2 regions of the Streptomyces sp. NPDC100445 genome follow, and region 2 is predicted to be linked to the other one. Evidence: riboswitches for the same ligand, from Rfam matches in the RefSeq annotation. Region 2 holds a riboswitch; the other holds the start of a gene.

What was found. Region 2 has a riboswitch for ZMP and ZTP ahead of ACIQVT_RS11565 (glycine hydroxymethyltransferase). Riboswitches for the same ligand answer to the same signal wherever they lie in the genome.
Region 1: linked by a shared signal. The riboswitch ahead of ACIQVT_RS04060 (bifunctional 5,10-methylenetetrahydrofolate dehydrogenase/5,10-methenyltetrahydrofolate cyclohydrolase) and the one ahead of ACIQVT_RS11565 (glycine hydroxymethyltransferase) in region 2 are both predicted to bind ZMP and ZTP.

Annotation. Positions count from the first base shown of each region.
Region 1 covers NZ_JBIVZV010000001.1:912,292-915,488, reverse strand. The annotation lists gene ACIQVT_RS04065 (CU044_5270 family protein) at 1-535, shown strand, start outside; gene ACIQVT_RS04060 (bifunctional 5,10-methylenetetrahydrofolate dehydrogenase/5,10-methenyltetrahydrofolate cyclohydrolase) at 582-1,430, opposite strand; ZMP/ZTP riboswitch at 1,457-1,537, opposite strand; gene ACIQVT_RS04055 (nuclear transport factor 2 family protein) at 1,626-1,991, opposite strand; gene ACIQVT_RS04050 (hypothetical protein) at 2,162-2,464, shown strand; gene ACIQVT_RS04045 (S-(hydroxymethyl)mycothiol dehydrogenase) at 2,658-3,197, shown strand, end outside.
Region 2 covers NZ_JBIVZV010000003.1:563,079-566,275, reverse strand. The annotation lists gene ACIQVT_RS11575 (hypothetical protein) at 1-398, shown strand, start outside; gene ACIQVT_RS11570 (glutathionylspermidine synthase family protein) at 412-1,596, shown strand; ZMP/ZTP riboswitch at 1,698-1,788, shown strand; gene ACIQVT_RS11565 (glycine hydroxymethyltransferase) at 1,821-3,197, shown strand, end outside.

The DNA.
Region 1 (3,197 bases), on a different contig from region 2:
CAGTCACACCGAGCTGGTCGTGGCGACCGATCCGCGCCGTCCGGGCCGCCCGGTCCTCACCGACGAGGGTGACGATCCGCGCCTGGTGGCCGACGGCCACGTCCTCAGCCGGGTCACGTATCCGCCGAGCTGGAGCGACGCCCCGCCCGAGGCGCCCCCGCCGCACACGCCGGCCGCCCTGCGCGCCTACCTGGCCGAGACCGTGCACACGGACTCCTTGGACACCCCCGAATTGTTCGAGGGCGTGCAGGAGTTGCTGAGCCACTGGACGCTGGGCGGCCGCGAGTCCGCGGCGCTGGTCCGGGTACTGGAGGACGCCCACGGGCTGCGGCCTGCCGGACGGGTGACGGACCGCCTGGGCCGGCCGGGGCAGGCGTACGTGTACGGGGGCGCGGGCGAGGGCGGCCGGCGGATGCTGATCCTCGACCCGCGCACCGGTGCCGTCCTCGGCCTGGAGACCACCTTCACCCGGGACGACGAGGAGTACGGGGTGAAGGCGGGGGACGTGATGGACTACCGGGTGTGGATGCGCTGACCACGGGGGGTCGGCCCGGCGCCGGCCCCCGTGCGGGCCCGCTCCGTCACACGCCGAGCTGCCGGGCGGCGGCGTCCACGGTCTGCTCCAGCAGCGTGGCGATGGTCATGGGACCGACGCCGCCCGGTACCGGCGTGATCAGCGCGGCCCGCTCCACGGCAGAGTCGAAGTCGACGTCGCCGACGTTCCCCGGGTTGTAGCCCGCGTCGACCACGACCGCCCCGGGCTTGACGTCCTGCCCGCGGATGAGCCGCGGACGGCCGACGGCGGCGACGACGATGTCGGCCTCGCGGACCGCCGCAGACAGGTCCCGGGTGCGCGAGTGGCAGTACGTCACGGTCGCGTCCCGGGCCAGCAGCAGCATCCCCACCGGCTTGCCGAGGATCGCGCTGCGGCCGACCACGACGGCCCGCTTGCCGGCCGGGTCGACGCCGTACCCGTCCAGCAGCCGCATGATGCCGCCGGGCGTGCAGGAGACGAATCCCGGCAGGCCGAAGCTCATCGCGGCGAACGAGGCGAAGGTGACGCCGTCGACGTCCTTCTCCGGGGCGATCGCCTCGAACGCGGCCCGCTCGTCGACGTGCTCGCCCACCGGGTGCTGGAGCAGGATGCCGTGCACCTCCGGGTCCGCCGACAACTCCCGCAGCTTCGCCACGAGTTCGGCGGTGGTCGTGTCGGCGGGCAGCGCCACGTGCCGGGATTCCACACCGGCTTCCCGGCAGCGGTTGCGCTTCATGCGAACGTATGTCACCGAGGCAGGGTCCTCGCCGACCAGCACGGTCGCGAGACAGGGCGCGGTGCCGGTGCGGCCGGTGATCGCGGCGGCCTTCTGCGCGGCGTCCGCGACGACGCGGCGGGCGAGCGCGGTACCGTCCATGAGGCGGGCCTGGGTCATGCTGCACACTCCTGGGCTGGGATCGAGTCTCTCGCCCAGGCGCGCGGCATCCACCACGGGCCGCTCCCCGGTGGTTCTCCACCTCAGCGCCAGTCACGGCCCGCGTACAGGGTAACCGAGTGTGCGTACGACGCCCGGCTCCGCGTGTTCCTCCTCGGGATGCTGCCGGACGTGCCGGACGTGCCGGGCCGGGGGCTACTCGTCCCAGGCCTGCACCATGAGCTGGTCGGCGATCTTCCCGTCCCGCAGGGTGATCATCGACTCGGAGAGCACGCGGGTGCCGTCCGCGTACTCGCAGGCCTCGCTGTAGGCGGCGTGTTCGCCCTCCACGACGCACCGTTCGAGCCGGTGGGTCATGTCACGGCTGTAGACGTCGTCCAGCAACTCGGCGATCTGGCCCCGGCCGTGCAGGACGGTGGGGCTGCTGGGCTGATGCTGGTGGTCGACGATGCGGATCTCCGCGTCGTCCGTGTAGAGCGACAGAAGGGTGTTCCCGGTGTTCCCCTCTATGGCCCGGCGCAGTGTCTCGGAGTCGAACGAGGACCCCGTCGCGGTGCCCATGGTGACCTCCTTCAGGCGCCCGCGGCCCGACGAGGGCGGGCCGCACGGACCCCACCTCCGAGGCTCCTCCGCCCGGACGGCCACGGCAAGTGCGGCGGCCGGCTCCGCCTCACGGGTGAGCTGGGCCCACCGCCCGTGTCCGGCCGGGGCCCGCGCCCGTTGGTGAGGGCATGATCTCAACACGACGTATCGCCGCCGCCGTCGGTCTGGCCGCCGGGATCGCCGGCCTCGCCGTTCCGTCGGCGAACGCGGCAAGCGCCGGCGCACCGCTCGTCGAGAAGCTCGGCGCGCTGTCCACGCTGGACTCCCTGCCCGGCGCCGGCCTCCCCGCGGCGGAGCAGGAGCGGGTGCCGCGGGTCACCGACCAGCTCGGGGCGCTCCAGCATCTCAAGGAGCTGAACCAGCTGAACCAGGTGGAGCAGGTCCTCGCGCCCGCCGCGCCCGTGCTGGGCCTGGTCTCCGCCATCCACTGAGTCCGCTCCCCGACAAGAGGGCCGTCCCGGGCCGGGGCGGCCCTCCGCGCTGCCGGGCCCCGTCCGGCGGCGCGCGGTGCCGCCCGGGGTACGGGGCCCGGAAGGATCCACCGCCGCCCTCGTGGAGCGTCCCGTCGCCGAGCGGCGGCGCGTAGGGTCGGCAGCGAAGGTTTTCGAAGGAAGGGGCCAGGCCATGGCGCAGGAAGTACGCGGCGTGATCGCACCGGGGAAGGACGAGCCCGTACGGCTCGAGACGATCGTCATCCCGGACCCGGGACCCGGTGAGGCCGTCGTGCGCGTCCAGGCCTGCGGGGTCTGCCACACCGATCTGCACTACAAACAGGGCGGCATCTCGGACGACTTCCCGTTCCTGCTCGGCCACGAGGCCGCCGGTGTCGTGGAGTCGGTCGGCGCCGGTGTCACCGATGTCGCCCCCGGCGACTTCGTCGTCCTGAACTGGCGTGCCGTGTGCGGGCATTGCCGGGCCTGTCTGCGCGGTCGGCCCTGGTACTGCTTCGACACCCACAACGCGCGGCAGAGGATGACCCTCGCCGCGACCGGGCAGGAACTCTCCCCGGCACTGGGGATCGGCGCGTTCGCCGAGAAGACGCTGGTGGCGGCCGGCCAGTGCACCAAGGTGGACCCGGCCGTCTCCCCGGCGGTCGCCGGGCTGCTGGGCTGCGGGGTGATGGCCGGCATCGGCGCCGCCGTCAACACCGGGAACGTCGGCCGC
Region 2 (3,197 bases):
ACACACGTCGGCGACTGCGGTCCGGCACGGTCGTCCTCGGCGGGATGGGCCTGCTGGCCGCCGCCCTCACGGCCTGCTCGTCCGAGCCGGACAAGCGCTGCGTCGACCGCGACAGCCACAGCCTCGCCAAGGGCTACAAGGTCGTCTCCGACAAGAACTGCGGGACCGGCGCGACCTCGTCGAGGACGGGCGCGGGGCGGAAGACCGCCGGGAGGTCGCCGCGCGGGTCGGCCGACGCCGCCTGGTACTACGAGGGCGACGAGGAGCACGGCTGGGTCGACGGCGGCTCCTTCACCGAGCCCGGCCGGAGCGGCGGCGGTTCGTCGGACGACGACCACCACGGCAGCGGGGTGCACCGCGGCGGCTTCGGCGGCGGCAAGGGCGGCTCCGGCGGCTGACGGGGACACGAGCATGGAACGCCGCACCATCACCCCGCGCCCAGGCTGGCAGCGCACCGTCGAGGCACAGAGCCTGATCTACCCCCTCACCCGCCACCCCGACGGCTCCCTGCGCCCCTACTGGGACGAGAGCGCCTACTACGTCTTCTCCCCGGACGAGGTCGAGGCGCTGGAGGAGACCGTCGCCGATCTGCACCGCATGTGTCTGGCGGCGGCCGGGCACATCGTGGCCGAGGACCGGTTCGCCGACCTCGGCATCACCGACCCGCGGGTGGCCGCCGCCGTCGCCGAGTCCTGGCACCGCCGGGAGGAACTGCCGTCCGTGTACGGCCGCTTCGACCTGCACTACGACGGCACGGGACCGGCCAGGCTGCTGGAGTACAACGCCGACACCCCGACCTCCCTGGTGGAGGCCGCCGCACCGCAGTGGTTCTGGATGGAGGACCGCTTCCCCGGCGCCGACCAGTGGAACTGCCTGCACGAACGGCTGGTCGACGCCTGGCGCGCCCAGGCCGCGCTCCTGCCGCCCGGCAGCCCCCTGCACTTCGCGCACTCCTCGGCCGACGAGCTCGGCGAGGACCTGATGACGGTCGCCTACCTGAAGGAGACCGCCGAACAGGCCGGCCTGAGAACCGACTGGCTCACCATGGAGGAGATCGGCTGGGACACCCTCTCCGGCCGCTTCGTCGACAACCGGCTCGGCTTCATCCGCGCCCTGTTCAAGCTCTACCCCTGGGAATGGCTCACCACCGACGCCTTCGGCCGGCACGTCCTGGACACCCTGGACAACGGCGGCGGCACCGGCACCACCCTGTGGATCGAACCCGCCTGGAAGATGCTGCTGAGCAACAAGGCCCTGCTGGCGGTCCTCTGGGAGCTGTACCCCGGCCATCGCAATCTCCTGCCCGCCTACCTGGACGGCCCCCGAGAGCTGGCCGCGACCACCGGCTACGTCGCCAAGCCGCTCCTCGGCCGGGAGGGCGAGGGCGTCACCGTGCACGAGCCGGGCGCGCCCGCCGCCGTCCGGGAAGACCCCTGCTGCTACCAGCGGCTCGCGCCCCTGCCCGCCTTCGACGGCAACCACGTCGTCCTCGGCGCCTGGGTCGTCCGGGACGAGCCGGCCGGCCTCGGCCTGCGCGAGTCCGCCGGCCTGATCACCGACGGGTACGCCCGCTTCCTGCCCCACGTGATCCTCTGACCCACCGGGCACCGGGCACCGGGCACCGGGCACCGGGGCCGGCCCGCTCGCTCGCATGGTGGACGCGCACCCGGCGCCGTCCGGTGCGCCGGGTAGGCTGACGAGCGGGCCGTGACTGGCGCGCTTGGGATGGGACGGACCATCGGGGAGCGGTCCGAGCCGGAAAGAGTGCCGTGCGCCTGGGCCGAACGTGAACGCTGTACGCACGCCGTCCGGAGGTCCCGATGCCCGAGAATTCCGCCCCCCTCTCCACCGAGTCCACGGCCTTCCGCGCCGCCCTCGACGTGGTCCGCGCCGTCGAGCCGCGCGTCGCCGACGCCATCGGCCAGGAGGTCGCCGACCAGCGCGAGATGCTGAAGCTGATCGCCTCCGAGAACTACGCCTCCCCGGCGACCCTGCTCGCCATGGGCAACTGGTTCAGCGACAAGTACGCCGAGGGCACCGTCGGCCGCCGCTTCTACGCCGGCTGCCGCAACGTCGACACCGTCGAGTCCCTCGCCGCCGAACACGCCCGCGAGCTGTTCGGCGCCCGCCACGCCTACGTTCAGCCGCATTCCGGCATCGACGCCAACCTCGTCGCCTTCTGGGCCGTCCTCGCCGACCGCGTCGAGGCGCCCTTCCTGGAGCGGACCGGCGTCCGCCAGATCAACGACCTGACCGACGCCGACTGGGCCGAGCTGCGCCGCGCCTTCGGCAACCAGCGCATGCTCGGCATGTCCCTGGACGCCGGCGGCCACCTCACCCACGGCTTCCGCCCGAACATCTCCGGCAAGATGTTCGACCAGCGCTCCTACGGCACCGACCCGGCCACCGGCCTGATCGACTACGACGCCCTGCGCGCCCAGGCCCGCGAGTTCAAGCCGCTGATCATCGTCGCCGGCTACTCCGCCTACCCCCGGCTGGTGGACTTCCGGCGCATGCGGGAGATCGCCGACGAGGTCGGCGCCACCCTCATGGTCGACATGGCGCACTTCGCCGGTCTGGTCGCCGGCAAGGTCCTCACCGGCGACTTCGACCCGGTGCCGCACGCGCAGATCGTCACCACGACCACCCACAAGTCCCTGCGCGGCCCGCGCGGCGGCATGGTGCTGTGCGACGACTCCCTGAAGGACCAGGTCGACCGGGGCTGCCCGATGGTCCTCGGCGGTCCCCTCCCGCACGTCATGGCCGCCAAGGCCGTCGCCCTCGCCGAGGCCCGCCGGCCCGCGTTCCAGGACTACGCCCAGCGGATCGTCGACAACTCCCGCGCGCTCGCCGAGGGCCTGATGCGCCGCGGCGCCACCCTGGTCACGGGCGGCACGGACAACCACCTCAACCTGATCGACGTGGCCACCTCCTACGGCCTCACCGGCCGGCAGGCCGAGGCGGCGCTCCTCGACTCGGGCATCGTCACCAACCGCAACGCCATCCCGGCCGACCCGAACGGGGCCTGGTACACCTCCGGCATCCGCGTCGGCACCCCCGCGCTCACCACCCGCGGCCTGGGCACCGCCGAGATGGACGAGGTGGCCGGGCTGATCGACCGCGTCCTGACCGCCACCGAGCCGGGCACCACCAAGTCCGGCGCCCCCTCGCGCGCCGCCCACGTCCTGGAGGAGAAG